3 regions of the Paenibacillus sp. E222 genome follow, and region 3 is predicted to be linked to each of the others. Evidence: a T-box and tRNA genes for the amino acid it is inferred to sense, from the RefSeq annotation. Region 3 holds a T-box; the other regions hold tRNA genes.
The links. The T-box of region 3 lies ahead of leuS (leucine--tRNA ligase). A T-box ahead of a tRNA ligase gene usually reads a tRNA of that ligase, here a tRNA-Leu.

Region 1: it has a tRNA-Leu gene. The T-box ahead of leuS (leucine--tRNA ligase) is inferred to sense a tRNA for this amino acid. The anticodon was not compared.
Region 2: it has a tRNA-Leu gene. The T-box ahead of leuS (leucine--tRNA ligase) is inferred to sense a tRNA for this amino acid. The anticodon was not compared.

Annotation. Positions count from the first base shown of each region.
Region 1 is NZ_CP058552.1:879,484-889,400, reverse strand. Features, by position in the region: gene HW560_RS04025 (response regulator) at 1-109, shown strand, start outside; gene HW560_RS04020 (GNAT family N-acetyltransferase) at 160-705, shown strand; rRNA gene HW560_RS04015 (16S ribosomal RNA) at 1,473-3,024, shown strand; rRNA gene HW560_RS04010 (23S ribosomal RNA) at 3,335-6,259, shown strand; rRNA gene rrf (5S ribosomal RNA) at 6,342-6,458, shown strand; tRNA gene HW560_RS04000 (tRNA-Ile) at 6,497-6,570, shown strand; tRNA gene HW560_RS03995 (tRNA-Ala) at 6,599-6,674, shown strand; tRNA gene HW560_RS03990 (tRNA-Asn) at 6,676-6,751, shown strand; tRNA gene HW560_RS03985 (tRNA-Glu) at 6,756-6,827, shown strand; tRNA gene HW560_RS03980 (tRNA-Val) at 6,952-7,027, shown strand; tRNA gene HW560_RS03975 (tRNA-Met) at 7,046-7,119, shown strand; tRNA gene HW560_RS03970 (tRNA-Asp) at 7,147-7,224, shown strand; tRNA gene HW560_RS03965 (tRNA-Phe) at 7,359-7,434, shown strand; tRNA gene HW560_RS03960 (tRNA-Thr) at 7,453-7,528, shown strand; tRNA gene HW560_RS03955 (tRNA-Tyr) at 7,538-7,623, shown strand; tRNA gene HW560_RS03950 (tRNA-Lys) at 7,631-7,706, shown strand; tRNA gene HW560_RS03945 (tRNA-Leu) at 7,713-7,793, shown strand; tRNA gene HW560_RS03940 (tRNA-Gly) at 7,804-7,878, shown strand; tRNA gene HW560_RS03935 (tRNA-Arg) at 7,886-7,962, shown strand; tRNA gene HW560_RS03930 (tRNA-Leu) at 7,978-8,056, shown strand; tRNA gene HW560_RS03925 (tRNA-Pro) at 8,064-8,137, shown strand; tRNA gene HW560_RS03920 (tRNA-Gly) at 8,147-8,217, shown strand; gene iolD (3D-(3,5/4)-trihydroxycyclohexane-1,2-dione acylhydrolase (decyclizing)) at 8,536-9,917, shown strand, end outside.
Region 2 is NZ_CP058552.1:2,396,005-2,405,921, reverse strand. Features, by position in the region: gene HW560_RS10690 (PDC sensor domain-containing protein) at 205-2,592, shown strand; gene HW560_RS10685 (class I SAM-dependent methyltransferase) at 2,769-3,695, opposite strand; tRNA gene HW560_RS10680 (tRNA-Leu) at 4,185-4,263, opposite strand; tRNA gene HW560_RS10675 (tRNA-Cys) at 4,290-4,363, opposite strand; tRNA gene HW560_RS10670 (tRNA-Gly) at 4,370-4,444, opposite strand; tRNA gene HW560_RS10665 (tRNA-Gln) at 4,449-4,523, opposite strand; tRNA gene HW560_RS10660 (tRNA-His) at 4,537-4,609, opposite strand; tRNA gene HW560_RS10655 (tRNA-Trp) at 4,639-4,712, opposite strand; tRNA gene HW560_RS10650 (tRNA-Tyr) at 4,719-4,804, opposite strand; tRNA gene HW560_RS10645 (tRNA-Thr) at 4,810-4,885, opposite strand; tRNA gene HW560_RS10640 (tRNA-Phe) at 4,904-4,979, opposite strand; tRNA gene HW560_RS10635 (tRNA-Asp) at 5,075-5,152, opposite strand; tRNA gene HW560_RS10630 (tRNA-Met) at 5,180-5,253, opposite strand; tRNA gene HW560_RS10625 (tRNA-Val) at 5,271-5,346, opposite strand; tRNA gene HW560_RS10620 (tRNA-Glu) at 5,414-5,485, opposite strand; tRNA gene HW560_RS10615 (tRNA-Ser) at 5,492-5,583, opposite strand; tRNA gene HW560_RS10610 (tRNA-Asn) at 5,587-5,662, opposite strand; rRNA gene HW560_RS10605 (23S ribosomal RNA) at 5,732-8,656, opposite strand; rRNA gene HW560_RS10600 (16S ribosomal RNA) at 8,971-9,917, opposite strand, start outside.
Region 3 is NZ_CP058552.1:3,305,976-3,315,892, forward strand. Features, by position in the region: gene HW560_RS14760 (CvfB family protein) at 1-415, shown strand, start outside; gene HW560_RS14765 (class I SAM-dependent DNA methyltransferase) at 556-1,326, shown strand; gene HW560_RS14770 (phosphotransferase family protein) at 1,504-2,460, shown strand; T-box leader at 2,559-2,826, shown strand; gene leuS (leucine--tRNA ligase) at 2,898-5,342, shown strand; gene comER (late competence protein ComER) at 5,323-6,168, opposite strand; gene HW560_RS14785 (ComEA family DNA-binding protein) at 6,355-6,942, shown strand; gene HW560_RS14790 (deoxycytidylate deaminase) at 7,038-7,559, shown strand; gene HW560_RS14795 (ComEC/Rec2 family competence protein) at 7,664-9,917, shown strand, end outside.

The DNA of each region.
Region 1 (9,917 bases), 2.4 Mb from region 3:
GCATTACATGGTCTACGAAGTTAGCGAGATGACAGGGTTCCGCAACGCGACGTATTTCAGTCAGGTGTTCAAGATGCTTACGGGCAAGAGTCCGTCTGAGGTGGGGTAGAGCCATGAATAGGATATGCAAAATAAAATAGAATGGAGGGATTATGGCGTATGATCATCGATCAACAGGAGTTTAATGTAAAAGGATTGACCTATTCGATTAGGTCCGCAATTGAAAAGGATGCTGAGGTATTGTCTTCACTTCGTGTACAGATGGATGGAGAAACCGAGTATATGGATCGTGAGCAAGGTGAAGGCTTTATTGATCCAGCTGGATTTGAACACATAATTCGGTCGGACTCGGAAAAAGAGAGAAACCTGTTTCTCGTTACTGTCGTAAAGGAACAAATCGTCGGGTATTCCAGATGTGAAGGAGTTGATCTAAAGCGATTTTCTCATAAGGTTGAATTTGGTGTTTGTGTAGCGAAAGAGTTCTGGGGATACGGGATCGGCGAGAAACTACTCGAACTATCGATAGATTGGGCAGATACGAATGGAATTGAGAAAATGACCTTGAACGTGGTGGGGACGAACGATAAGGCGATGGAGCTTTACAGAAGAATGGGCTTCGAGATAGAGGGAACTTTGAAAAAGGATCGGCGACACGCGGACGGTCGGTATTACGATACAGTTATGATGGGAAGGTTCAGGGGCTGAGGGGAGAAGGGGATGCTGAGAAGTTTGGCTAGCCATACGCCACTCCTTTTTTGTATCAATGAGTATATATTAGAGAACAGATACTAGAGTCACTACGCATCTTTTATGGAGAGAGTAAGTATCTATTCATTGCAGGTTTATTAAAATTTGATTTCATATATTGCTATAGAAGCTATTGGATAATCGATATAAAACTAAGCATCCCTTTAGCTGCTAGTTAGTGTTTCTTCAAAACGAATAGAATATCAGTTTGCTATGAACAGTAACTATTACCCTTTCTCAATAAGTTAATGATAATTAGTATTGTCATATCTATAGAGTGTAGCAGATAGGGTCTGATTTCAAGACTATGACTTAGTATGATATAGAAGGGGAATATAACGGTTCTATTGTTCTCATAAAACGAGGATAGAGAAATATTAATTAAGGGTTGCAATTTATTTTTGTACATGGTATATTCTAATTCCGGCCAAGAAAACACGAGAAACACGGTGCGGCAAGCAAATGAAATAAGCTTCGAAAGAAACTTAAAAAAGAGCTTGCAAAGTTGGTTCGGATGTGATAAGATATAAAAGTTGCTGAGGTGAACAACACACGGCAATGAAACAAGTTTGATCTTTGAAAACTGAACAACGAGTGAGTAAACATTCTGCTTGCAGAGTGAACGCGAAAGTTTGAGACAAGCCTTGGCTTGGATCGACTGGAGCATAAAATGAGATTTTTAATCTCGTCAGTTTCAAAATGAGCTTATCGCTCTTTTCAATACTTTATTGGAGAGTTTGATCCTGGCTCAGGACGAACGCTGGCGGCATGCCTAATACATGCAAGTCGAGCGGACTTGATGAGAAGCTTGCTTCTCTGATGGTTAGCGGCGGACGGGTGAGTAACACGTAGGCAACCTGCCCTCAAGCTTGGGACAACTACCGGAAACGGTAGCTAATACCGAATAGTTGTTTTCTTCTCCTGAAGAGAACTGGAAAGACGGAGCAATCTGTCACTTGGGGATGGGCCTGCGGCGCATTAGCTAGTTGGTGGGGTAACGGCTCACCAAGGCGACGATGCGTAGCCGACCTGAGAGGGTGATCGGCCACACTGGGACTGAGACACGGCCCAGACTCCTACGGGAGGCAGCAGTAGGGAATCTTCCGCAATGGGCGAAAGCCTGACGGAGCAATGCCGCGTGAGTGATGAAGGTTTTCGGATCGTAAAGCTCTGTTGCCAGGGAAGAACGCTTGGGAGAGTGACTGCTCTCAAGGTGACGGTACCTGAGAAGAAAGCCCCGGCTAACTACGTGCCAGCAGCCGCGGTAATACGTAGGGGGCAAGCGTTGTCCGGAATTATTGGGCGTAAAGCGCGCGCAGGCGGTCATTTAAGTCTGGTGTTTAATCCCGGGGCTCAACCCCGGATCGCACTGGAAACTGGGTGACTTGAGTGCAGAAGAGGAGAGTGGAATTCCACGTGTAGCGGTGAAATGCGTAGATATGTGGAGGAACACCAGTGGCGAAGGCGACTCTCTGGGCTGTAACTGACGCTGAGGCGCGAAAGCGTGGGGAGCAAACAGGATTAGATACCCTGGTAGTCCACGCCGTAAACGATGAGTGCTAGGTGTTAGGGGTTTCGATACCCTTGGTGCCGAAGTTAACACATTAAGCACTCCGCCTGGGGAGTACGGTCGCAAGACTGAAACTCAAAGGAATTGACGGGGACCCGCACAAGCAGTGGAGTATGTGGTTTAATTCGAAGCAACGCGAAGAACCTTACCAGGTCTTGACATCCCTCTGACCGGTACAGAGATGTACCTTTCCTTCGGGACAGAGGAGACAGGTGGTGCATGGTTGTCGTCAGCTCGTGTCGTGAGATGTTGGGTTAAGTCCCGCAACGAGCGCAACCCTTGATCTTAGTTGCCAGCACTTCGGGTGGGCACTCTAAGGTGACTGCCGGTGACAAACCGGAGGAAGGTGGGGATGACGTCAAATCATCATGCCCCTTATGACCTGGGCTACACACGTACTACAATGGCCGGTACAACGGGCTGTGAAGCCGCGAGGTGGAACGAATCCTAAAAAGCCGGTCTCAGTTCGGATTGCAGGCTGCAACTCGCCTGCATGAAGTCGGAATTGCTAGTAATCGCGGATCAGCATGCCGCGGTGAATACGTTCCCGGGTCTTGTACACACCGCCCGTCACACCACGAGAGTTTATAACACCCGAAGTCGGTGGGGTAACCGCAAGGAGCCAGCCGCCGAAGGTGGGATAGATGATTGGGGTGAAGTCGTAACAAGGTAGCCGTATCGGAAGGTGCGGCTGGATCACCTCCTTTCTATGGAGAATCGTTTCCCGCGTGGAAACATTCAAATACGCAGCTTAGCTGCACAACTTACTCACTCGTTGCTCAGTTTTGAGAGCTCAAACTCTCAAAACAGCTTGCTTTTGCATGGAGCTTGTTCTTTGAAAACTAGATATCGAAACGAAATTTTGCGATTTAGAACATTCCTTTTTAAGCTGAACTTGTGTTAAAACAAGTTTCAATAAATAGTGAAAACTGCATTGCGATGGTATCGAATGGGAGTGACTTTTGGCTTTGCGTAAGCAAAACAAGGGAAGCGAGCAGTCGAAACCGGAGCAATTATGGTTAAGCTACTAAGAGCACACGGAGGATGCCTAGGCGCTAGGAGCCGATGAAGGACGTGGCGAACAACGAAACTGCCTCGGGGAGCTGTAAGCAAGCTTTGATCCGGGGGTGTCCGAATGGGGAAACCCAGCTGGGGTAATTTCCAGTTACTCATAACTGAATACATAGGTTATGTAGAGGCATACCAGGGGAACTGAAACATCTAAGTACCCTGAGGAAGAGAAAACAATAGTGATTCCGTCAGTAGCGGCGAGCGAACGCGGAGAAGCCCAAACCAGAGAGCTTGCTCTTTGGGGTTGTGGGACATCTCACATGGAGTTACAAAGGAGCCGGTTAAACGAAGAGGTCTGGAAAGGCCCGCCAAAGAAGGTAAAAGCCCTGTAGTTGAAAGTTGGCTCTCTCCGAGATGTATCCCGAGTAGTGCGGGGCACGTGAAACCCCGTATGAATCCGGCAGGACCATCTGCCAAGGCTAAATACTTCCTAGCGACCGATAGTGAAGCAGTACCGTGAGGGAAAGGTGAAAAGCACCCCGGAAGGGGAGTGAAATAGAACCTGAAACCGTGTGCTTACAAAAAGTCAGAGCCCGTTTTAGGGGTGATGGCGTGCCTTTTGTAGAATGAACCGGCGAGTTACGTTCCCGTGCAAGGTTAAGGTGAAGAGCCGGAGCCGCAGCGAAAGCGAGTCTGAATAGGGCGATGTAGTACGTGGACGTAGACCCGAAACCGGGTGATCTACCCCTGTCCAGGGTGAAGGTGCGGTAACACGCACTGGAGGCCCGAACCCACGCACGTTGAAAAGTGCGGGGATGAGGTGGGGGTAGCGGAGAAATTCCAATCGAACTCGGAGATAGCTGGTTCTCCCCGAAATAGCTTTAGGGCTAGCCTCGGAAAACAGAGTCGTGGAGGTAGAGCACTGATTGGGTGCGGGGCCCGCAAGGGTTACCAAGCTCAGTCAAACTCCGAATGCCATAGACTTACTTCCGGGAGTCAGACAGTGAGTGCTAAGATCCATTGTCAAAAGGGAAACAGCCCAGACCATCAGCTAAGGTCCCCAAGTGTGTGTTAAGTGGGAAAGGATGTGGAGTTGCACAGACAACCAGGATGTTGGCTTAGAAGCAGCCACCATTGAAAGAGTGCGTAATAGCTCACTGGTCGAGTGACTCTGCGCCGAAAATGTAACGGGGCTAAACACACCACCGAAGCTATGGCTTGATGCTTGCATCAGGGGTAGGGGAGCGTTGTATAAGGGTTGAAGGTGTACCGTAAGGAGCGCTGGACATTATACAAGTGAGAATGCCGGTATGAGTAACGAAAAGATCAGTGAGAATCTGATCCGCCGAAAGCCTAAGGGTTCCTGAGGAAGGCTCGTCCGCTCAGGGTAAGTCGGGACCTAAGGCGAGGCCGAAAGGCGTAGTCGAAGGACAACAGGTCGAAATTCCTGTACCACCGTAAGCCGTTATGAGCAATGGGGGGACGCAGCAGGGTAGTGACGCGGACTGATGGATGTCCGTCTAAGCAGTGAGGCTGATGTGTAGGCAAATCCGCACATCGTAAGGCTGGGCTGTAATGGGGAGCGAAAATTATAGTAGCGAAGGTCATGATCTCACACTGCCAAGAAAAGCCTCTAGCCAGGTGATGGTGCCCGTACCGCAAACCGACACAGGTAGGCGAGAAGAGAATTCTAAGGCGCGCGGAAGAACTCTCGTTAAGGAACTCGGCAAAATGACCCCGTAACTTCGGGAGAAGGGGTGCCCTGGTAGTGTGAATAGCACGAGGGGGCCGCAGTGAAAAGGCCCAAGCGACTGTTTAGCAAAAACACAGGTCTGTGCGAAGCCGTAAGGCGAAGTATACGGGCTGACGCCTGCCCGGTGCTGGAAGGTTAAGGGGAGCGGTTAGGAGCAATCCGAAGCTGTGAACCGAAGCCCCAGTAAACGGCGGCCGTAACTATAACGGTCCTAAGGTAGCGAAATTCCTTGTCAGGTAAATTCTGACCCGCACGAATGGCGTAACGACTTGGGCGCTGTCTCAACGAGAGATCCGGTGAAATTTTAATACCTGTGAAGATGCAGGTTACCCGCGACAAGACGGAAAGACCCCATGGAGCTTTACTGCAGCTTGATATTGAATTTGGGTACGATCTGTACAGGATAGGTGGGAGCCTTTGAAGCGTGAGCGCCAGCTTGCGTGGAGGCACCGTTGGGATACCACCCTGATCGTATCTAGGTTCTAACCTGGTACCGTAATCCGGTGCGGGGACAGTGTCAGGTGGGCAGTTTGACTGGGGCGGTCGCCTCCTAAAGAGTAACGGAGGCGCCCAAAGGTTCCCTCAGAATGGTTGGAAATCATTCGAAGAGTGCAAAGGCATAAGGGAGCTTGACTGCGAGACCTACAAGTCGAGCAGGGACGAAAGTCGGGCTTAGTGATCCGGTGGTACCGCATGGAAGGGCCATCGCTCAACGGATAAAAGCTACCCTGGGGATAACAGGCTTATCTCCCCCAAGAGTCCACATCGACGGGGAGGTTTGGCACCTCGATGTCGGCTCATCGCATCCTGGGGCTGAAGTAGGTCCCAAGGGTTGGGCTGTTCGCCCATTAAAGCGGTACGCGAGCTGGGTTCAGAACGTCGTGAGACAGTTCGGTCCCTATCTGTCGTGGGCGTAGGAAATTTGAGAGGAGCTGTCCTTAGTACGAGAGGACCGGGATGGACGTACCGCTGGTGTACCAGTTGTTCCGCCAGGAGCACCGCTGGGTAGCTATGTACGGAAGGGATAAGCGCTGAAAGCATCTAAGCGTGAAGCCCCCCTCAAGATGAGATTTCCCAGTATGTAAGACCCCTTGAAGACGACGAGGTAGATAGGCTGGGGGTGGAAGTGCAGCAATGCATGGAGCTGACCAGTACTAATCGGTCGAGGGCTTATCCAAGATATGCAGGTTATAAGTCGCAAATTTCGTTTCGGATCTAGTTTTCAGAGAATACACTCTGAAATGTAAGCTAAGCTATGCGTTTGGTGGCGATGGCGGAGGGGTTCCACACGTACCCATCCCGAACACGACCGTTAAGCCCTCTAGCGCCGATGGTACTTGGACCGCAGGGTCCTGGGAGAGTAGGACGCCGCCAAGCGAAACCCCTTTGGGGTATTTTTTTTCGATTTTTCATACGGGCCCTTAGCTCAGTTGGTTAGAGCGCACCTCTGATAAGGGTGAGGCCGGTGGTTCGAGTCCACCAGGGCCCATAGTAATACCAGATAGACTAAAGTGTATGGGGCCATAGCTCAGCTGGGAGAGCGCCTGCCTTGCAAGCAGGAGGTCAGCGGTTCGATCCCGCTTGGCTCCACCATTCCCTGATAGCTCAGTTGGTAGAGCACTCGACTGTTAATCGAGTTGTCACAGGTTCGAGTCCTGTTCGGGGAGCCATTAAGGCCCGTTGGTCAAGGGGTTAAGACACCTCCCTTTCACGGAGGTAACAGGGGTTCGAATCCCCTACGGGTCATAGCTATATTTATTAGCTTAAAAAAGGGATGAGAATCCCAAAGGTTCGTCGGAGGATAAACTTCGTTAGCAATGGCTTCTCAGTCTCGAACGAAGTGAGAGTATCCCCTACGGGTCATATATATGGAGGCTTAGCTCAGCTGGGAGAGCATCTGCCTTACAAGCAGAGGGTCGGGGGTTCGATCCCCTCAGCCTCCACCATATAACTTATAATAACGACGCGGGGTGGAGCAGCCCGGTAGCTCGTCGGGCTCATAACCCGAAGGCCGCAGGTTCAAATCCTGCCCCCGCAATTAACCTTTCTATCAAGAAAGTGATCTGGAACCGTGGTGTAGTTGGCCTAACATGCCTGCCTGTCACGCAGGAGATCGCGGGTTCGAATCCCGTCGGTTCCGCCATCTTAATTTTGCTTCAGGGATGAGAATCCGTTTTTGGGTTCGTCGGAGCATACACTTCGAGAGCATCAGCTTCGCAGTCTCGAACGAAGTGAGAGTATCCCGTCGGTTCCGCCATTAATTTAAAACTTTATTGTGGCTCGGTAGCTCAGTCGGTAGAGCAGAGGACTGAAAATCCTCGTGTCGGCGGTTCGATTCCGTCCCGAGCCACCATTTATCACAACTTAATATGCCGGTGTAGCTCAACTGGTAGAGCAACTGACTTGTAATCAGTAGGTTGGGGGTTCAAGTCCTCTCGCCGGCACCATGTAATCCTGGAGGATTAGCGAAGCGGCCAAACGCATCAGACTGTAAATCTGCTCCCGTACGGGTTCGGTGGTTCGAATCCATCATCCTCCACCAGTTTTTCGAGTCATTAGCTCAGTTGGTAGAGCACCTGACTTTTAATCAGGGTGTCGAAGGTTCGAGCCCTTCATGACTCACCATCATATGCGCGTGTGGCGGAATTGGCAGACGCACTAGACTTAGGATCTAGCGTCTTTGACGTGGGGGTTCAAGTCCCTCCACGCGCATCCTTTATAAGCGGACGTGGCTCAGCGGTAGAGCATCGCCTTGCCAAGGCGAGGGTCGCGGGTTCGATTCCCGTCGTCCGCTCCAATATTTTGCGCCCTTAGCTCAGCTGGATAGAGCGTTTGACTACGAATCAAAAGGCCGGGAGTTCGAATCTCTCAGGGCGCGCCATTTATAACTTCATATGCCGGCGTGGCGGAATGGCAGACGCGCTCGACTCAAAATCGAGTGGGAAACCGTGGAGGTTCGAGTCCTCTCGCCGGTATAGATAACGGGATGTAGCTCAGCTTGGTAGAGCACCTGGTTTGGGACCAGGGGGTCGCATGTTCAAATCGTGTCATCCCGATTTTTACATGCGGGTGTAGTTCAATGGTAGAACTTTAGCCTTCCAAGCTAATAGCGTGGGTTCGATTCCCATCACCCGCTTCATAGAAATACAAAAAGAGAGATGGCTTCTGCCATCTCTTTTTTTGTATTTTTTTGACGTCTCCATCATCCTCGGAACACGTACTCCCATGATAGTAACTTCTCGGATCATAGCTTTATCAACAGTGGGATAATACACAATACTACAGTGGTATAGCTATGTTTATTTGCATTTTTTAAAACGCTTACAAAAATATCTTGCCTAATTCACCAGCCTGTAATACTATATCAATTAAGCGCTTAACCTTAGGGGTAAGGCGCTTAAACTTAACACGGATTAAGCGCTTAACCCGTAAGGGGAAGGGAGATAGTCAATACATGAAAACAATTAGACTAACGATGGCTCAGGCACTGCTCCGATACTTGGATCAGCAATATATTTCCGTTGATGGAGTGGAAACCAAGTTTGTGAATGGTGTCATTGGCATTTTTGGACACGGCAACGTAACAGGTATGGGAGAAGCACTGGAGCGTAGCCCAGGAAGTCTGACGTATATGCAGGGCAAGAATGAACAGGGCATGGTGCATACAGCAGCGGCTTATGCCAAGCAGAAGAACCGTAGACAGATTTATGCGTGTACAACGTCCATTGGGCCGGGTGCGCTGAACATGATTACTGCGGCGGCAACCGCAACAGTCAATCGTATTCCGGTGTTATTGCTTCCGGGTGATAACTTTGCCACGCGTGAGCCAGATCCCGTGCTGCAACAACTGGAGGTAAGCGGCGATTATACGATTTCAGCTACTGACCCGTTCAAAGCGGTCAGCAAATACTGGGATCGCATCGTACGTCCCGAACAGCTGATGATTGCCGCCACGCAGGCGATGCGCGTGCTGACGGACCCGGCGGAGACGGGCGCGGTAACGCTGGCGCTGCCGCAGGATGTGCAGGCAGAGGCGTACGATTACCCTGAATCGTTCTTCGCCCGCAAGGTGCATTACCTGGACCGTCGTCCTCCGGTCCAGGCAGCAATTGAACGGGCAGCGCAGCAGATTGCCCGTGGCAGGAAGCCGCTGATCGTAGCAGGCGGCGGTGTGTTGTATGCCGAGGCATCCACACAGCTGGCTGAATTCGCCGAGGCATTTGGCATTCCGGTTGCCGAGACGCAGGCTGGCAAGAGTGCCTTGGCGTGGGACCACCCACTTAATGTGGGAGCTATCGGCGTGACCGGCTCGCTGGCTGCCAATAGGCTTGCCAGAGAAGCGGATGTGGTAATCGGCGTCGGCACCCGGTTCTCGGATTTTACGACGGCGTCCCGGTCTGCTTTTCAGCATCCCGAAGTGGCATTCATCAATATTAACCTGAACGGCATGGATGCCGCCAAATTGGGTGGCGAAGCGATTCTGGCGGATGCACGGGAAGGTCTGCAAGCTTTGCAAACGGCTTTAAAGGGACGGCAGTACCACAGTGGATACGGCACATCCGAGATCGCCAATCTGCGGGATGAGTGGAACGCCGAGGTAGATCGACTCTACGAACTGCAGCATGAGGCAGGACTGGCACAGACAACCGCGGTCGGTGTTATTAATCGGACCATTGACCCTTCTTCCGTTATTGTTTGTGCGGCGGGAAGTTTGCCTGGAGACTTACACCGTCTGTGGCGCGCTTCTGCACCCAAAACATACCACATGGAGTACGGCTTCTCCTGTATGGGCTATGAGGTAAGCGGGGCATTCGGGGCAGCTCTTGCAGAGCCGGA
Region 2 (9,917 bases), 910 kb from region 3:
CGTTCTCCCCCGACTGACGTTTCCCAATATGCCTTCCATTAAAGCTATAACGACTTCTAATATGATTTAGACGATTACATAATCTTAATTTCCACATGAATTTTTATTACTTTTTTATCCAAATAAACAAAATTTAGATTGTTCTACATGTAAGCGTTTACTAAAATAGAAAGTGTTACTAATCCAAAAGTCAGGAGTGGACCTGTGCGATCATTCAGCTATCTACATAAAATGATAGTCTTCGGAATCTTGTTAAGTACCCTGCCCATTCTGTTGACGGGAATCGCCGCTTTTATCTATTCTTCAAAACAATCAGAGCTGCATCGTGCTCAAGCCAATAAACAATTGCTAATCCAAATGCAAACCAATGTGGAGCACAAACTTGCAACCGTAAGCTATATGCTCGATCAGGCCGTTCGGTCACCGGACACGCTCCGTTCGCTAACTTCATCATCATCGATCCAAGACACTGGGCCTTTGTTTGCTGAGAAGCTACAGAACGAATTTAATAATATGAGATCATGGGAGCCTCTAATGGATATTACGCTCGTTAATCAGACCCAGGATTGGCTCATCGATCATGCTGGCCTGTACCTGAATACTGATTTTCCAATGGCGCTGCCTATGAAAGACTTATTATCAAACACACTCACATCCGGTTGGCAGCTTACACCATCATCTGTGTTTAACAATAATGAGCGCCCAGTGAACTCAGGCTGCATCTACCATATTGCACTCGCCAGATCGATACCCGATGTAAATGTTTCTTCTGACGCTGCCCTGATTGCGGGAATTCCTGCATGTTCACTGCAAAAACCACTGGAAGAGGATTCACCGGGCAGCTCTACAGCCGGACTAATCATTTTGAATCGTGAACATCGCATCATGGTCCACCCTGATCCCGAATATATTGGTCAGCCATTGGCTGCAGCAGGAATAAAAGATAGCGAATCGGGTTCCAATTTTAGCGAGTTGTTATCTATCCGTGGATTTGCTGCCTCTTCAGGGCAACGGGAGGTACGTATTGCAGATACCCGTTACTCGCTGTCCTATACGCATTCTTCTCTAAAAGGGTGGACATATATTCTCATTTCGCCTACGAATATTCTTACTCATGAGTATGTTCAGATTGGGCTGCACACCATGTATATCAGTGTCGCTATGCTACTGCTTTCACTTTTGGTCTCATGGGCAGGCTCGAGAAGAATGGTTATACCCATACGGAGGCTGCTTGTACAACTTGGTGATAAACGCTTATTCAGAGGTAACTTGGAAACCAATTCTACGCTTCATATGGATGAATTTGAGCAAATCAGAGCTGGCGTTTCACAGCTATCTGCTTCTCAATCCCAGCTTGAAAGCAAATTGAATCAATATAAGTTGCAGATCCGCACTCATTTTCTAATCAACCTGCTACTGGGCAAAAATGCTCCATCCACTCTTCATGACACACTCAGAGAGAATGGTTATGGTTCACAGCTTCAAGAGTGGCAACAAATAGCCGTCATTGCAGTTCAGGCTGATCTTATGAATCACACCAAATACCATGCCAAGGATCGTGATCTGTTGCTATTTGCCGTTCAGAACATACTGGAGGAGAGTGTTTATGCCGAACAACAGTTACTTCCTATAGTATATGATCAGGCTGTCGTTACCATTATCGGTACCTCTGAGCAAGATCATGTTCGTTTTTCACAACATCTGCATACGTTAACGGAACAACTACAACATCAGATCAGTGAGATCCTTAGTCTCCAAGTAAGCATTGGCTTCAGTCAGCCTCACGCCTCGCTATTTCAGATCCCGCAAGCTTATACGGAGGCCCGTGAAGCGCTCAAGCATCGAATGAAACTGGGAGCAGGCATCATCTTTCAATTTGAGGCGATTGATAATCGTACATCCCATTGGGCACTGCCATATCCCGAATCACTGGAGTATACGCTGATACAGGCCATCCAAAATGCCGATGCAGCCCAAGCCTCATCTCATCTCCATCAGTTGCTTGAAGTGCTGTTCGGCATGGAGTGTACACCGGAAGAATATCAGGTAGCATTTACCCGATTGTTAACACATATTTTGCAGATGATGCAGGAATCCGGTATACGACTGGGACAGATCTCCAAAGGCCATGGATCTATTTTCAATGAACTTCATGCTCTACAGTATGCAGCTGAGGTTGAGCAATGGTTTCACAATCATATCATCATACCGATCATTCTCATTCTGAAGGAAAGACAGTACGCCCAATATCAGCACATATCCGAGAAAATGATTGCCATCATTCAACAAGAATACGATAAAGATCTGACGTTGGAGGAATGCGCATCCAGACTTCATTACAATGCGAACTATCTGAGTAGTGTGTTCCGCAAAGAGACAGGCTGTGCATTCAGTGAGTATCTGACGAAGTACCGCTTTAGTATAGCTAAAAAGTGGCTCGACGAAAGCGAGCTAACGGTCAAGGATATCGCCGCACGGCTTCGTTATAACAACCCGCAGAACTTTATCCGTTCTTTTCGAAAATGGGAAGGGATTACGCCTGGACAGTATAGGGAGCGTAAGCAGAAGCCTGATCTATCCATAAAACAGTAAGCGGCTCTTTTGGGGATAAAGTACGAGGGTTATAACTATTTCTATCTATAGAAGAACGTTTGTTATTTAGTCAAAGAATAAGTTTTTTGTATCTGACCATAAAAAAGGGAGCAGTTTAACTGCTCCCTTTGCTCCCCTAACACTTCATCTAAATTAATATTACTACTGAAACAGGTCTACTGTTTTCTTGGACGTACCACTTTCATGTTCGGTTGCTCCAGTTGAATCAGAATTTTACCAAACTTCCCTCCGCGTGAAAATGTAACCACACCATCCTTGTAAGTGTCTCTGATATATTGTTCAGCCAGGGCAAGCGAACCCTCATCCGTTGGTAGTTCGTGCGTAGTAAGCCATTCCTGAAGCTTATCGACGACTTCCTCAACAGGTATCTCAATGAAACTTGTTTCTTTAGTGATTAAGGTGGTGTAAGAATAATCTTTCAAGTACAGCAGCTGTTGTATATACCCCATATCTCCCGCGTTGTATGATGGATAGACACCTAGTACCTCTTTAAGCTCATCTATTAGTGTGTGCTCTCTCGGTCCAGCTATCGTGCTGATATAGACATACTTTCGGGCAGTGCTGATGGCCTGTTCAATCGTTTCCCAATTCGACATTGCCGGGCACATGGATGCAAATGCAAAATCATATTTCTTCTCCCAACCCTTATCCTGAATCGATATGTCCTCGAATCGTTCCGAAACAATATCAATACTGGATGTAAGGGATACAGGAATTGTCTCCTTCATTAATGAAACTAAAAGTTCAGAGGGCTCTACAGCTGTAACGTTCGCTCCTTTGGTTGCAAAAAGAATTGTAAAGATGCCTGATGCTGCCCCAATGTCTAATATCGATACCCCGTCAAAACTCACTCCCTGATTTTCAATCCAGCCTATGATGCGTTCGGATCGCTTCTTTCCCTCTTCAGTAAACGACTGTTGATGATATTCTCTAGCCCATCGTTCAAATGCTGCTGTCGCGTCAAACGCCGTGCTCTTCATATTGTATTTTGAAGTTGTGGACTGATTCCTCCACGCTTCTTCCCATACAGATAGATCAAATAGAATTTCAGAATGCTTGGATACATGTTTTTCTTCAGACATGTTGCTTCACTCCATTTCTTTTATAAAATATAATTTCGAAAAAAGGATATTATTTTGTTTTGATAAGCATCTTTTATATGAATTTAAAAGAGCTACAATATCCATAATTAAACGAGGCAATATTAGAGACTTTATATATCTACAATATACTCATTCAAGTTATGAGTCAATACGTAAACAAAAGTAATTCCATCTCCTTCTATAAGCCATAATCCAAGTGCAGAGATTAGGGATTGCAATTGAGTAATTGCACAGCATCTGATAGATTGCCAGCTTACAGGTAAAGCGGTACTTACAGTTTAGAGATACCAGAATGTCATTTGCCCAAGCACATCATGTTGGATTCCCTTGCAGTAATGGTGTTGTGGTGACCTACGAAATCCATTCAGGAGCCTTGTTGCTTAACTGCCGTACTTCATCTTTTAATCCACTAAATAAAAAAAGCTCATTAGATTTTGCATCTAATGAGCTTTTCCTTACTTGCTTGAATACCGGCGAGAGGACTCGAACCTCCACGGTTTCCCACTCGATTTTGAGTCGAGCGCGTCTGCCATTCCGCCACGCCGGCATATCATATTTTTACAAAAAATATACTGGAGGCGCCACCCAGATTCGAACTGGGGATAAAGCTTTTGCAGAGCTGTGCCTTACCACTTGGCTATGGCGCCATATTTTGGAGCGGACGACGGGAATCGAACCCGCGACCCTCGCCTTGGCAAGGCGATGCTCTACCGCTGAGCCACGTCCGCATAATGGCTGGGGATATAGGATTTGAACCTATGCATGACGGAGTCAAAGTCCGTTGCCTTACCGCTTGGCTAATCCCCAAAAAAAACAAAGGGGCGATCGAGGGGAATTGAACCCCCGAATGCCGGATCCACAAACCGGTGCGTTAACCACTTCGCCACGATCGCCATAATACAATATGTTCTTAAAAGTTAATTGGCAGGGGCAGCAGGAATTGAACCCACACCAACGGTTTTGGAGACCGTTGTTCTACCTTTAAACTATGCCCCTAAAAACTGGTGGAGGATGATGGATTCGAACCACCGAACCCGTACGGGAGCAGATTTACAGTCTGATGCGTTTGGCCACTTCGCTAATCCTCCATAAGTGGTGCCGGCGAGAGGACTTGAACCCCCAACCTACTGATTACAAGTCAGTTGCTCTACCAGTTGAGCTACACCGGCGTATTAAGTTGTAATAAATGGTGGCTCGGGACGGAATCGAACCGCCGACACGAGGATTTTCAGTCCTCTGCTCTACCGACTGAGCTACCGAGCCAAAATAAAGTTTAATCCTGAAACGTTGCACTTTATCTAGGGCGTTCGGTGCCATATAGCAGATTTAGTGAACAGCTTCCTCATGTAAAGATTAAATGGCGGAACCGACGGGATTCGAACCCGCGATCTCCTGCGTGACAGGCAGGCATGTTAGGCCAACTACACCACGGTTCCAGATCACTTTCTTGAAAGAAAGAACAATTGCGGGGGCAGGATTTGAACCTGCGGCCTTCGGGTTATGAGCCCGACGAGCTACCGGGCTGCTCCACCCCGCGTCGTTATAAAAGTTATATGGTGGAGGCTGAGGGGTTCGAACCCCCGACCCTCTGCTTGTAAGGCAGATGCTCTCCCAGCTGAGCTAAGCCTCCGAACAACACATTTATGATCTTATCATAAAACTGCTGTGAAAATCAACTTCTTTTTTGAAGTTAAATATGACCCGTAGGGGATTCGAACCCCTGTTACCTCCGTGAAAGGGAGGTGTCTTAACCCCTTGACCAACGGGCCTTACTATGGCGGAGAGAGAGGGATTCGAACCCTCGAGACGCTTGTGGCGCCTACACGATTTCCAATCGTGCTCCTTCGGCCAACTCGGACACCTCTCCATATGGCTCCCCGAACAGGGCTCGAACCTGTGACAACTCGATTAACAGTCGAGTGCTCTACCAACTGAGCTATCAGGGAATATGCTTCAGAGATTATTCTCTGAAAACTAGATCCGAAACGAAATTTGCGACTTACAACCTGCATATCTTGGATAAGCCCTCGACCGATTAGTACTGGTCAGCTCCATGCATTGCTGCACTTCCACCCCCAGCCTATCTACCTCGTCGTCTTCAAGGGGTCTTACATACTGGGAAATCTCATCTTGAGGGGGGCTTCACGCTTAGATGCTTTCAGCGCTTATCCCTTCCGTACATAGCTACCCAGCGGTGCTCCTGGCGGAACAACTGGTACACCAGCGGTACGTCCATCCCGGTCCTCTCGTACTAAGGACAGCTCCTCTCAAATTTCCTACGCCCACGACAGATAGGGACCGAACTGTCTCACGACGTTCTGAACCCAGCTCGCGTACCGCTTTAATGGGCGAACAGCCCAACCCTTGGGACCTACTTCAGCCCCAGGATGCGATGAGCCGACATCGAGGTGCCAAACCTCCCCGTCGATGTGGACTCTTGGGGGAGATAAGCCTGTTATCCCCAGGGTAGCTTTTATCCGTTGAGCGATGGCCCTTCCATGCGGTACCACCGGATCACTAAGCCCGACTTTCGTCCCTGCTCGACTTGTAGGTCTCGCAGTCAAGCTCCCTTATGCCTTTGCACTCTTCGAATGATTTCCAACCATTCTGAGGGAACCTTTGGGCGCCTCCGTTACTCTTTAGGAGGCGACCGCCCCAGTCAAACTGCCCACCTGACACTGTCCCCGCACCGGATTACGGTACCAGGTTAGAACCTAGATACGATCAGGGTGGTATCCCAACGGTGCCTCCACGCAAGCTGGCGCTCACGCTTCAAAGGCTCCCACCTATCCTGTACAGATCGTACCCAAATTCAATATCAAGCTGCAGTAAAGCTCCATGGGGTCTTTCCGTCTTGTCGCGGGTAACCTGCATCTTCACAGGTATTAAAATTTCACCGGATCTCTCGTTGAGACAGCGCCCAAGTCGTTACGCCATTCGTGCGGGTCAGAATTTACCTGACAAGGAATTTCGCTACCTTAGGACCGTTATAGTTACGGCCGCCGTTTACTGGGGCTTCGGTTCACAGCTTCGGATTGCTCCTAACCGCTCCCCTTAACCTTCCAGCACCGGGCAGGCGTCAGCCCGTATACTTCGCCTTACGGCTTCGCACAGACCTGTGTTTTTGCTAAACAGTCGCTTGGGCCTTTTCACTGCGGCCCCCTCGTGCTATTCACACTACCGGGGCACCCCTTCTCCCGAAGTTACGGGGTCATTTTGCCGAGTTCCTTAACGAGAGTTCTTCCGCGCGCCTTAGAATTCTCTTCTCGCCTACCTGTGTCGGTTTGCGGTACGGGCACCATCACCTGGCTAGAGGCTTTTCTTGGCAGTGTGAGATCATGACCTTCGCTACTATAATTTTCGCTCCCCATCACAGTCCAGCCTTACGATGTGCGGATTTGCCTACACATCAGCCTCACTGCTTAGACGGACATCCATCAGTCCGCGTCACTACCCTGCTGCGTCCCCCCATTGCTCATAACGGCTTACGGTGGTACAGGAATTTCGACCTGTTGTCCTTCGACTACGCCTTTCGGCCTCGCCTTAGGTCCCGACTTACCCTGAGCGGACGAGCCTTCCTCAGGAACCCTTAGGCTTTCGGCGGATCAGATTCTCACTGATCTTTTCGTTACTCATACCGGCATTCTCACTTGTATAATGTCCAGCGCTCCTTACGGTACACCTTCAACCCTTATACAACGCTCCCCTACCCCTGATGCAAGCATCAAGCCATAGCTTCGGTGGTGTGTTTAGCCCCGTTACATTTTCGGCGCAGAGTCACTCGACCAGTGAGCTATTACGCACTCTTTCAATGGTGGCTGCTTCTAAGCCAACATCCTGGTTGTCTGTGCAACTCCACATCCTTTCCCACTTAACACACACTTGGGGACCTTAGCTGATGGTCTGGGCTGTTTCCCTTTTGACAATGGATCTTAGCACTCACTGTCTGACTCCCGGAAGTAAGTCTATGGCATTCGGAGTTTGACTGAGCTTGGTAACCCTTGCGGGCCCCGCACCCAATCAGTGCTCTACCTCCACGACTCTGTTTTCCGAGGCTAGCCCTAAAGCTATTTCGGGGAGAACCAGCTATCTCCGAGTTCGATTGGAATTTCTCCGCTACCCCCACCTCATCCCCGCACTTTTCAACGTGCGTGGGTTCGGGCCTCCAGTGCGTGTTACCGCACCTTCACCCTGGACAGGGGTAGATCACCCGGTTTCGGGTCTACGTCCACGTACTACATCGCCCTATTCAGACTCGCTTTCGCTGCGGCTCCGGCTCTTCACCTTAACCTTGCACGGGAACGTAACTCGCCGGTTCATTCTACAAAAGGCACGCCATCACCCCTAAAACGGGCTCTGACTTTTTGTAAGCACACGGTTTCAGGTTCTATTTCACTCCCCTTCCGGGGTGCTTTTCACCTTTCCCTCACGGTACTGCTTCACTATCGGTCGCTAGGAAGTATTTAGCCTTGGCAGATGGTCCTGCCGGATTCATACGGGGTTTCACGTGCCCCGCACTACTCGGGATACATCTCGGAGAGAGCAGGCTTTCAACTACAGGGCTTTTACCTTCTTTGGCGGGCCTTTCCAGACCTCTTCGTTTAACCGGCTCCTTTGTAACTCCATGTGAGATGTCCCACAACCCCAAAGAGCAAGCTCTCTGGTTTGGGCTTCTCCGCGTTCGCTCGCCGCTACTGACGGAATCACTATTGTTTTCTCTTCCTCAGGGTACTTAGATGTTTCAGTTCCCCTGGTATGCCTCTACATAACCTATGTATTCAGTTATGAGTAACTGGAAATTACCCCAGCTGGGTTTCCCCATTCGGACACCCCCGGATCAAAGCTTGCTTACAGCTCCCCGAGGCAGTTTCGTTGTTCGCCACGTCCTTCATCGGCTCCTAGCGCCTAGGCATCCTCCGTGTGCTCTTAGTAGCTTAACCAGTTGCTCCGGTTTCGATGGCGCGCCCCGCTTGTTTTGGACTACGTCCAAAGCCAAAAGTCGCTTCCCATTCGATACCATCGCAATAGCAGTCTACCTTATAAACACTTCACTTGTTTACACAAGATCAGCTTAAAGGAATGTTCTAAATCGCAAAATTTCGTTTCGATATCTAGTTTTCAAAGAACAAGCTCCATGCAAAAGCAAGCTGTTTGAGAGTTTGAGCTCTCAAAACTGAGCAACGAGTGAGTAACTAGCCGACCTGGCTAGATTTTGTATTTGAATGTTTCCGTTACAAGAAACGATTCTCCATAGAAAGGAGGTGATCCAGCCGCACCTTCCGATACGGCTACCTTGTTACGACTTCACCCCAATCATCTATCCCACCTTCGGCGGCTGGCTCCTTGCGGTTACCCCACCGACTTCGGGTGTTATAAACTCTCGTGGTGTGACGGGCGGTGTGTACAAGACCCGGGAACGTATTCACCGCGGCATGCTGATCCGCGATTACTAGCAATTCCGACTTCATGCAGGCGAGTTGCAGCCTGCAATCCGAACTGAGACCGGCTTTTTAGGATTCGTTCCACCTCGCGGCTTCACAGCCCGTTGTACCGGCCATTGTAGTACGTGTGTAGCCCAGGTCATAAGGGGCATGATGATTTGACGTCATCCCCACCTTCCTCCGGTTTGTCACCGGCAGTCACCTTAGAGTGCCCATCCGAAATGCTGGCAACTAAGATCAAGGGTTGCGCTCGTTGCGGGACTTAACCCAACATCTCACGACACGAGCTGACGACAACCATGCACCACCTGTCTCCTCTGTCCCGAAGGAAAGGTACATCTCTGTACCGGTCAGAGGGATGTCAAGACCTGGTAAGGTTCTTCGCGTTGCTTCGAATTAAACCACATACTCCACTGCTTGTGCGGGTCCCCGTCAATTCCTTTGAGTTTCAGTCTTGCGACCGTACTCCCCAGGCGGAGTGCTTAATGTGTTAACTTCGGCACCAAGGGTATCGAAACCCCTAACACCTAGCACTCATCGTTTACGGCGTGGACTACCAGGGTATCTAATCCTGTTTGCTCCCCACGCTTTCGCGCCTCAGCGTCAGTTACAGCCCAGAGAGTCGCCTTCGCCACTGGTGTTCCTCCACATATCTACGCATTTCACCGCTACACGTGGAATTCCACTCTCCTCTTCTGCACTCAAGTCACCCAGTTTCCAGTGCGATCCGGGGTTGAGCCCCGGGATTAAACACCAGACT
Region 3 (9,917 bases):
ACTTCAGATGGGTACTTTTGTGCTTGTTGACGGTGGAGTGCTGGGCTTTGGCGCTATTGGCATGATTCATTCCTCGGAACGAAATCGTATGCTGCGCCTAGGTGAAAAGGTGAAATGCCGGGTAACCATGGTACGTGAAGATGGACGTGTCAATCTGGCGATGTCTCCTCTCAAAGAGGTTGGTCGCAATGAAGATGCAGACAAACTGCTTGCTTTCATGAAAGAGCGCCCTACGGGCGGCATGCCGTATTCGGATGCAACCCCGCCGGACATCATCAAGCAGCGCTTTGGTATCAGTAAATCCGCGTTCAAGCGGGCATTGGGCAAACTGATGAAGGATGGTCTAGTAACGCAGAAGGAAAACTGGACCTATCTGACAGAGTCTGTACCTCAGGATCAGAACGAAGATAAGTAAGCAAACGCGTATCGTGGATCAAGCATGAGCTTGAAATCCATAAGTCAAGGCAGGGCAAGGCTGGGTGAACTCCGGACGCCCCTGCTTTTTCTTTTGTTCAAAAGAGATTTGAAAATGAAATTGAAAGTGCGGTGCCTGACATGTCTTACCGGAAATTTGCCTATGTGTACGATGAATTAATGGAGGATATGCCTTATCCGGACTGGATAAGGTTTGCGAGAACGGCTTGGGAACGACATGGCATGCCGAAAAGTGTGGCTGAACTGGGCTGTGGAACCGGCTCAATTACGATCCCACTGGTGAACTCCGGCTTCGAAGTTACAGGTATTGACCTGTCGGCGGACATGTTGTCTGTTGCGCGCAGTAAAATGGAGGCCACGCCTCAAGGTCACCGCTTATATCGGGAAGGCAGTGTCCGCTGGGTGCAGCAGGATATGCGGGACTGGAGAGTACCGGAGCCTGTGGACTCGGTGATATCGTTCTGTGATTGCGTGAATTATTTGCTTGAAAAAGAGGATGTCGTTCGTACCTTTCAGCGTACTTACGAGATGCTGAAGCCGGAGGGCACATTCCTGTTCGATGTACATCACCCGAATACCCTTATTCGATACGAAGAGGAGCAACCATTTGTGTTGGACGAGCGCTCTGTATCGTATATTTGGACCTGTGATATGGATCATGATCGGTGTGAGATTGAGCATCATCTAAGTATCTTTTCGCGTGTGGCCGAGAGCGGGAAGGATATGTACCAACGTTTTGAAGAGGTTCATGTTCAGCGTGCGTATGATCCGGACTGGATGAAGCTCGAGCTGACGAAGGCTGGCTTCAGAGATGTATGTGTATATGCTGATTTTGAGTGGAAAGAGGCGGGAGAAGGCGCACAGCGTCTATTCTACGTAGCCGTGAAATAGGATTAAGATATAGAACTGTCCTGATGATGTATAAGGGCAGTTCTTTTTCTATAAGAATGTTTTTTTATATGTAATAAGTTATTGCCAGTGAGGTTAAAGGAAGCCATAATAGTTGAATGGAAAACGTTTTCTAATTAGTGCAATCCTGAAAATTAAAATTCTGGGTGGGGTGCAACAATGGAAAGTACCTACAAAACAAGGCTGACTTCCGAGCAGTTAGACGGAATTGTGCAGCAGCATTTTAACACAGGTATCCAAGAATACAAAGAGATGATCGACGGCTGGGCAAACCATGCTTATTTTATCACCAAGAACGACGGACAGAAGGTAGTACTTAAAATAGCTCCTTCTAATGGCATTAAGCTGATGCGCTGTGAACAGCATGTCATGGTTGCTGAGGTTGAGGCATTGCGACTCGCGGCAGAACTTCAGGATGTACCCGTTCCCCGGGTATTGGCCTATGATCCATCGCTCACCCTAGTATCGGCAGAATATTTTATTATGGAGTACATGCCAGGAAAGCCATACAACAAAGTCAAAGATCAGTACAGTGCAGCAGAGCAGGAATCCATAGAGCAGCAGCTGGGTGCATACAATCGTCGGATCAATGAAATTAAAGGGGAGAAGTTTGGTTACTTTTCCTCAAAGAAACCGCATTATACGACGTGGAAAGAAGCTTTCCTGAGCCTGATGGATGATATGCTTGCAGATGGCAAAGCAGCGGGTGTGGAATTGTCAATTCGTTATGAGGAGCTGGAGCGTTTAATTCAACAGAAATCGGATGTGCTGGATGATGTCAAAGAGCCAGTGCTTGTGCATTGGGATTTGTGGGATGGGAATGTATTCGTGGAGGCTGGGCAAATCACGGCGATTATCGATTTTGAACGTTCCCTTTGGGCAGATCCTCTGATGGAGCACTACTTCAGTCATTTTAATAATACGCCGGGATTCCTCAAAGGCTATGGAAGAGCAGTTACAACAGACAGTGAACGGAAAAGAAGAAGTTTATATGATCTGTACTTTGATCTGGCGCTGAGAATCGAGTGTCCGTATCGTCAATACGATAACAAGGAACACATTCAGTGGGCGATTGATAATCTAGAAGAAGGAATCCAGCGATTCCAGTCGTCTTAATGTGTATACTGATGCATAGCATTGCTTATAGTCAACAGACCGTGTAATATTGACTTTAATGCTGCTTTTTTATATAATATTTCCGATCATATCGTATACATATTTCGATGATAAGGATCAGTAGTGAGTCCTGTACATGACAGAGAGCCGGCGGTTGGTGCAAGTCGGTTGACAGTATTTCACGAACTCGCCTTGGAGAAATGCGGTGATTACACCATCTTGCAACCGACTGAAGTAATACTCGGGATCAGGAATGGAAATCCGCATCGGTTAACCGCCGTTACAGGTCCAAAGGGAGTGGATGACGAAGCACGATCGTCCGCTAACTAGGGTGGTACCACGGGAATTCAACCTCTCGTCCCTAGCGCTGCAAACGCTACGGGATGCTGAGGTTTTTTTGTTGCAATAAATGCGAATAACCAGAGGAGGAACAATAGATGAGTGAGAATCAACAGCCGAAACACGGCTACAAGCCACAAGTTATGGAGAAAAGCTGGCAGCAATACTGGGATGACAATAAAACGTTTAAAACGGGTGAGGACCCGGCTAAACCGAAGTTTTATGCCCTGGATATGTTTCCGTATCCATCTGGCTCAGGCCTGCACGTAGGTCACCCGGAAGGATACACGGCAACGGATATCGTATCCCGTTTCAAACGTATGCGCGGCTTCAATGTATTGCATCCAATGGGTTGGGACGCTTTCGGCCTGCCTGCTGAGCAGCATGCATTGGATACTGGTGAGCATCCACGACATATTACCTTCCGCAATATTGACAATTTCCGTCGCCAGATCAAATCACTCGGTTTCTCTTATGACTGGGATCGGGAGATCAGTACAACAGACCCTGACTACTACAAATGGACGCAATGGATCTTCATCCAATTGTACAATAAAGGCCTGGCTTACGTAGATGAAGTACCTGTGAACTGGTGCGAAGCTTTGGGTACGGTACTGGCGAACGAAGAAGTTATCGACGGTAAGAGTGAGCGTGGTGGACATCCGGTCGTTCGTAAACCGATGCGCCAATGGGTATTGAGAATTACGGAATATGCAGAGCGTTTGCTGGAAGACCTGGAAGAGCTGGACTGGTCGGAAAGTATCAAGGATATGCAGCGCAACTGGATCGGTAAATCAACCGGGGCGGAAGTTACTTTTGCCATTGAGGGTCATGAAGAAGTTATTAAAGTGTTTACGACACGTGCAGATACTTTGTTTGGCGCAAGTTATGCTGTATTGGCACCTGAGCATGAGCTGGTGGAAGTCATTACAACGGCTGAACAGCGTGAAGCAATCAAGGCATATCAGGAACAGGCTGCTCGTAAAAGCGATCTGGAACGCACCGATTTGGCTAAAGACAAAACGGGTGTGTTCACAGGAACTTATGCAATCAATCCGGTAAACGGAGCGAAGGTGCCTATCTGGATCGCCGATTATGTTCTGGCTGGATACGGCACAGGGGCGATCATGGCTGTTCCGGGACATGACGCTCGTGACTGGGAGTTTGCGAAACAGTTTGGTCTGGACATCATCGAGGTTGTACAGGGTGGCGACGTGACACAAGAAGCGTATTCCGGAGACGGACCACATGTGAACTCTGATTTCCTGAACGGATTGAACAACGAAGAAGCGATTGCGAAGATGATTGCCTGGTTGGAAGAGAACGGAAAGGGACAAGGCAAAACGACCTACCGTCTGCGTGACTGGTTGTTCAGCCGTCAGCGTTACTGGGGTGAGCCAATCCCGATTCTGCATCTGGAAGATGGGACGATGAAGACGGTGCCGGAAGATCAACTGCCTTTGCTGCTGCCGGATATTGACCAGATCAAACCTTCGGGCACGGGCGAATCACCACTGGCGAATGTTACAGAATGGGTGAACACGGTAGATCCGGAAACGGGAATGAAAGCTCGTCGCGAGACGAACACAATGCCACAATGGGCCGGTAGCTGCTGGTATTATCTGCGCTTTATCGATCCACACAATGACAAGGAACTGATCTCTCAAGAGAAACAGCAGCAGTGGCTGCCGGTTGATCTGTACATCGGGGGAGCAGAGCACGCGGTGCTTCACTTGCTGTACGCTCGTTTCTGGCATAAAGTGTTGTATGATCTGGGTGTGGTGCATACCAAAGAGCCGTTCCACAAACTGGTCAACCAAGGTATGATCCTGGGAACCAACAATGAGAAGATGAGTAAATCCCGTGGTAATGTTATTAACCCGGATGAGATCGTCAATGAATTCGGTGCGGATACATTGCGTCTGTACGAAATGTTCATGGGGCCTTTGGAGGCTACAAAACCGTGGAACGCTAACGGGGTTGAAGGTATGCACCGCTTCCTGTCACGTGTATGGCGTCTGTTCATCAATGAAGATACAGGTGCAATCAACGACAAGATCACATCAGATGGTGGAACCGATGAGTTCAAGCGCACTGCACACAAGACAATCAAAAAAGTTACAGAGGATCTGGAACATCTGCGTTTCAACACAGCGATCAGCCAGTTGATGATTTTCATCAACGATGCATACAAAGCAGATACGCTGCCGCGTGAAGCCATGGAGAACTTTGTACAGCTGTTGTCACCGCTGGCACCGCATATGGCGGAGGAACTGTGGAGCCGTCTCGGTCATGAAGGTGGAATCTCTTATGTAGCTTGGCCGGAGTATGATGAGTCCATGACGGTGGACGCCGAAGTGGAAATTGTTGTTCAAGTGAACGGCAAAATTGTAACCCGTGCTACGATCGCGAAGGATCTGGACGCACAGGGCATGCAGGACTTTACAATGGAACTGGCACCTGTGAAACAGGCACTGGAAGGCAAGACCATTCGCAAGGTCATTGCCGTTCCAGGCAAACTCGTTAATATTGTTGCCGGTTAATCTCACCGGCTTTGAATAATTCATCCAGCTTCAACAAATCTTCATCATATTTGTCATGAGTCGTCTGGATCAGACTGTCAAAAACACCATTCAGATTTACCCTTAGCAGGGCAAGTGCCTGTGCGGTGATGCCGCCAGGTACAGCCACGCGAGCCTGAAGTTCTTGCGGGGTGTATCCTCCTTCGGTGAGCAGCTTGCCTGTTCCCAGGAGCATCTCGCCGGCAAGAGCGCAGGCGTCGGCTCGTTTGATATCAGTTAGCTTGACGGCACTCTCAATCCATTGCTCCAGAAAGAACGATATGAATGCAGGTCCGCAGCTGGAGAAGTCGGATGTGATCCGGGTACAGGCTTCATCCACTTGATAGGGTCTGCCGATATGACTGAGCAGCCCTTCCAGCACAGCGCGGTCTTCGTTAGTCATTCGCTCACCGTGAATACACAGGGACGCTCCGCTGCCGACCTGGTGCGTAACGCTGGGGATAACTTTGGAGACTTTGCAAGGAAGTGAAGATTCCAGATGGCGCAGCTGCACGGGACTGGTGATCGAGACGATTATATGATTGGGATTCACGACAGGCAGGATGTCGTCAATGACATGTTTGAATTCAAGTGGCTTCACGCACAAAAAGATGATATTGCTGCGGATGACGGTTTCCCGGTTGCTCTGTGATTCATGCAGACCGGGGTAACGGAGGGATAACTGCCGTACTTTGGAAGGGGTTCTATTGCTGGCGGCGATCTGCCGTGGCTCAAGTGCACCGGATTGAATCAAGGCATAGATCAGCAGGCTGCCCATGCTGCCGGTTCCGATAAATCCAACCTTCATTGTTCAGGCCTCCTTTCATGCTTTACGGTAATGGCGCAGTTCTTTCCCTCTAGTGTATGCGTCAGGACCTGCTTCACATGACATGAAAATAGTACAGCTTGGTTTACCAGGCAAGTCCAACGGTTCGGAAGCACCGCCCGTGTTCAGAATAGATTTATTTTGAATTCAGGGAGAGGTGTGGAAGAAATGAGATGGAACAAGGGGATGACCATTGTTGCAGCAGTGGTCGGATGTATACTGATATTATGGTCGGGCAAAAGTGAACAGCCGCCTTCTGGCTGGGAACCTATGCAGCTCGCCACCGAGAAGCCGACGATAGAGCAGGAAACCCCTGCTGTACAGTCGGCTACTTTGGTTCAGGAACAAACGAAGGCTTCCGATGCAGACCAGCGACCGTCAACAGCAGAGGCCCCTGTAGAGACTAATCGGGTTGATGACACAGGAGGGAAAGTGGCTGATCAGACAGTTGCTGGCAACCAAACGGACGTTTCTACTGTTGGAACTCAAACGAAATCGGAGGCAACGGTGGTTTCACCTGACAATAACCAAGTGTTGGTGAGCAATGAAGCAGTCGACAATGGCAAAATTGATGTCAATACAGCTCCGGCAGCGAAGCTGATGGACCTTCCTGGAATCGGGGAGAAAAAGGCGCAAGCCATTATTGATTATCGTAATTCCCATGGTCCTTTTACCAAAGTCAGCGATCTGACCAAAGTGAAAGGAATCGGAATGAAGATGCTGGAGAAAATGGCTCCTTATGTGCAGATCAGGTAATCACGCAATATTAAAGATTAGGATATAAGTTGAATTGGAAATGACATAAGAACGAAGGATGGGTTCAACTTGTATCCGATGGGAGGGAAACGGTTATGAGCACAGCAGAAGTACGCAAAGACTGGGATACGTATTTCATGGACATCGCATATATGGTCTCTACCCGTTCCCGCTGTTCACGCCGTCATGTTGGCGCTGTACTTGTGCAGGGGAAGAAGCTGCTTGGGACAGCCTATAACGGTGCGCCTATGGGGGTTCCGGACTGCTCCGAAGCAGGATGCATGATCTCGGAAGAATACGAGCTGGTGGTAACCGACGGCCAGGAGGAAATGGTCAAAAAGCAACGCTGCATTCGTACCATTCATGCGGAGCAGAATTTGCTTTTGTTCACCGATCGGATTGACCGCGAAGGCTCTTCTGTATATGTCACGGATGAACCTTGCTGGACTTGCTCCAATATGCTTGCGAATAGCGGTATTACAGAAATCGTGTTTCATCGCCCGTATCCCAAGGATACAGGCAAGGTGACCAACATGATGAAGCAAAAAGGCATTACGTTTCGTCGGCTGGAAAACTACCAGCCTCCGCGGGAGACGATGATGACAGTAAGTGACTAGAACCAATATAAAATTCAAATTTGCGGGGAAGAACCTCCGGTTGCTGGATCAGCTGCCGGGGGTTTTTCTGCGTTCATACGGGTGATGCAAAGGAGGGGAAGAACATGAAAGGCAGACCTTTACTGGTATTTACCGTCTGCTGGATATGCGGTAGCGGGATGGCATGTGCCTTATCGGGTTGGTCCTTGATCGTGGGACTGATTGGGGCATTCGTTTGTCTACCACTTTTATTACGATGGATTGATTTACGTGGTTGGTCCATTTTGTTACTGATTGGAGCACTCGTTGGCGGTGCTGTGCACTGGGAATGGAATGATGCGCGGAATCGGAGCAGTCTGCCCGATATCACACATATGGCTGCCGAGGATTTGGACGGTTATGCAGCTACATTTGAAGGAACCCTTATGTCGGATGTACGCATAGATGGGGATCGGGCCGATTTTGAAATGCAGGTCACGTCGATGCATCCACTATCCGATGCATCACTGGCACCGGCGTCGGAAGCGCGAACTGCGCCTAACTTGAGAGAACGTCTAATGGTCCAAGTTCGCCTGGCTGAGGAAGAAGAACAGCAAGTAGCAGCGGGGTGGAAGCGAGGAGATTCGATCGCGTTAACGGGTGCGCTTGCGCTTCCTGGCGAAGCCAGAAATTTTGGTGGGTTTGACTATCGAAATTACTTAAGGACTCTTCATATCCATTGGTTGTTTAAAGTGAAAGGGGCCAGTTCAGTAACCACCGTTCCGCCTGAAGGGCTGGGGAAACTCAATATCCTTCGGTGGAATGACATCTTTAGGCATAAGCTTGGCGCAGCGGTAGAACAGATATTTCCCGAACCTCATGCGGGCTACATGAAGGGTCTGATTATCGGTATGGCTAATGATATCGATCCGGATACATATGGACAATTTTCACAGCTTGGTTTAACTCATATATTGGCGATCTCCGGAACACATGTTGCAGTGTATGTGGCATCGCTGCTGCTCCTTTTATCCTGGCTTAGGTTAACCCGAGAAACCTCGCTCACCATTGTGTTGCTGCTAATACCTGCATATGTACTGTTGTCTGGCGGTTCGCCATCGGTCATTCGTGCGGGTATCATGTCGATGATTGGTTTGTATATGGCGCGGCGCGGGCTTGCGAGGGATGGATTGCAGATGATCAGTGCAGCAGCGTTGTTGATGATGTGGTGGAACCCGTATTTTTTATTAAGCGTGAGCTTTCAGCTATCTTTTCTTGTAACAGCTGGACTGATGATTTACATGCCTCTGATTAATCGGATATTTAGCAGTTGGCCCAAGGGCCTTGCAGCAACAGTTTCTGTGACGGTAACAGCACAGCTCATTTCTTTTCCGGTCACGATTCTGTATTTCAACCAGTTTTCACTGCTTTCATTTGTCGCAAACTTCCTGCTTGTATCTTTGATCAGTGCCATTGTACTTCCTCTCGGAACGGTTGCCCTGATTTTATCGTTTATTTGGATGCCTCTGGCCAAACCATTGGCGTGGATTGCTATTATGCTGAACAAATTGACCTTTGTAAGTGTGGAGTGGATGAATAGTTTGCCTGGTTTTGTGCTGATCTGGGCTACCCCATCGCTACTGTGGATTGCAGCATATTATGTCGTTCTCTATGCACTTTTGCGGATTCTTTATCGCGGGCGAGGTGACCAGCCTGTAGTTCTGGGCACAGAAGAGGATACGGCTCCCCTGGATCGCCGATATGTTGGGGGAACGCCTAAAGCGGCTCTGGGGCTGTCTGGATTGTCTAATGTATCTTCACAAGGATTAAACAAAGGTGGACGTGAGGCTGGTCCTGGTTCGATGACAACATTAAGTGCAAGTATTGCCTGGCCGGAGTATACAAGTGCATTTGCTGCGCGAGGGGCGGGTTTTTACTCTGGTGAACGGATGAACGTTTTCCACAAATGGATGTGTGCGCTGCTGGCTCTCAGCTTTGTGGTGGGATTACGGTGGGCGTACCAGACACCGCAGCCTGCGGGGACCGGAGTGGTGCAGTTTTTGGATATCGGACAAGGGGACAGTACTCTAATTACAACACCTGAGGGTAAACATATTTTGGTCGATGGTGGAGGTACGGTCCAGTTCGGGAAGTCTGAACAATCCTGGAAGACACGGCGTGATCCATACGAAGTAGGGGCCAAGGTGGTCGTTCCTTTATTAAAAAAGCGGGGCATTCATCGGCTGGACGCCGTAATCGTAACCCATGCCGATCAGGATCATGCTGGGGGATTACAGGCCGTGCTCGAACAGATTCCGGTGGAACGATTCATGTTCAATGGGACAACCAGCGGTACAGCTAATTTCGAGAAATTGCTGGATACCGTTATAGACAAGCAGA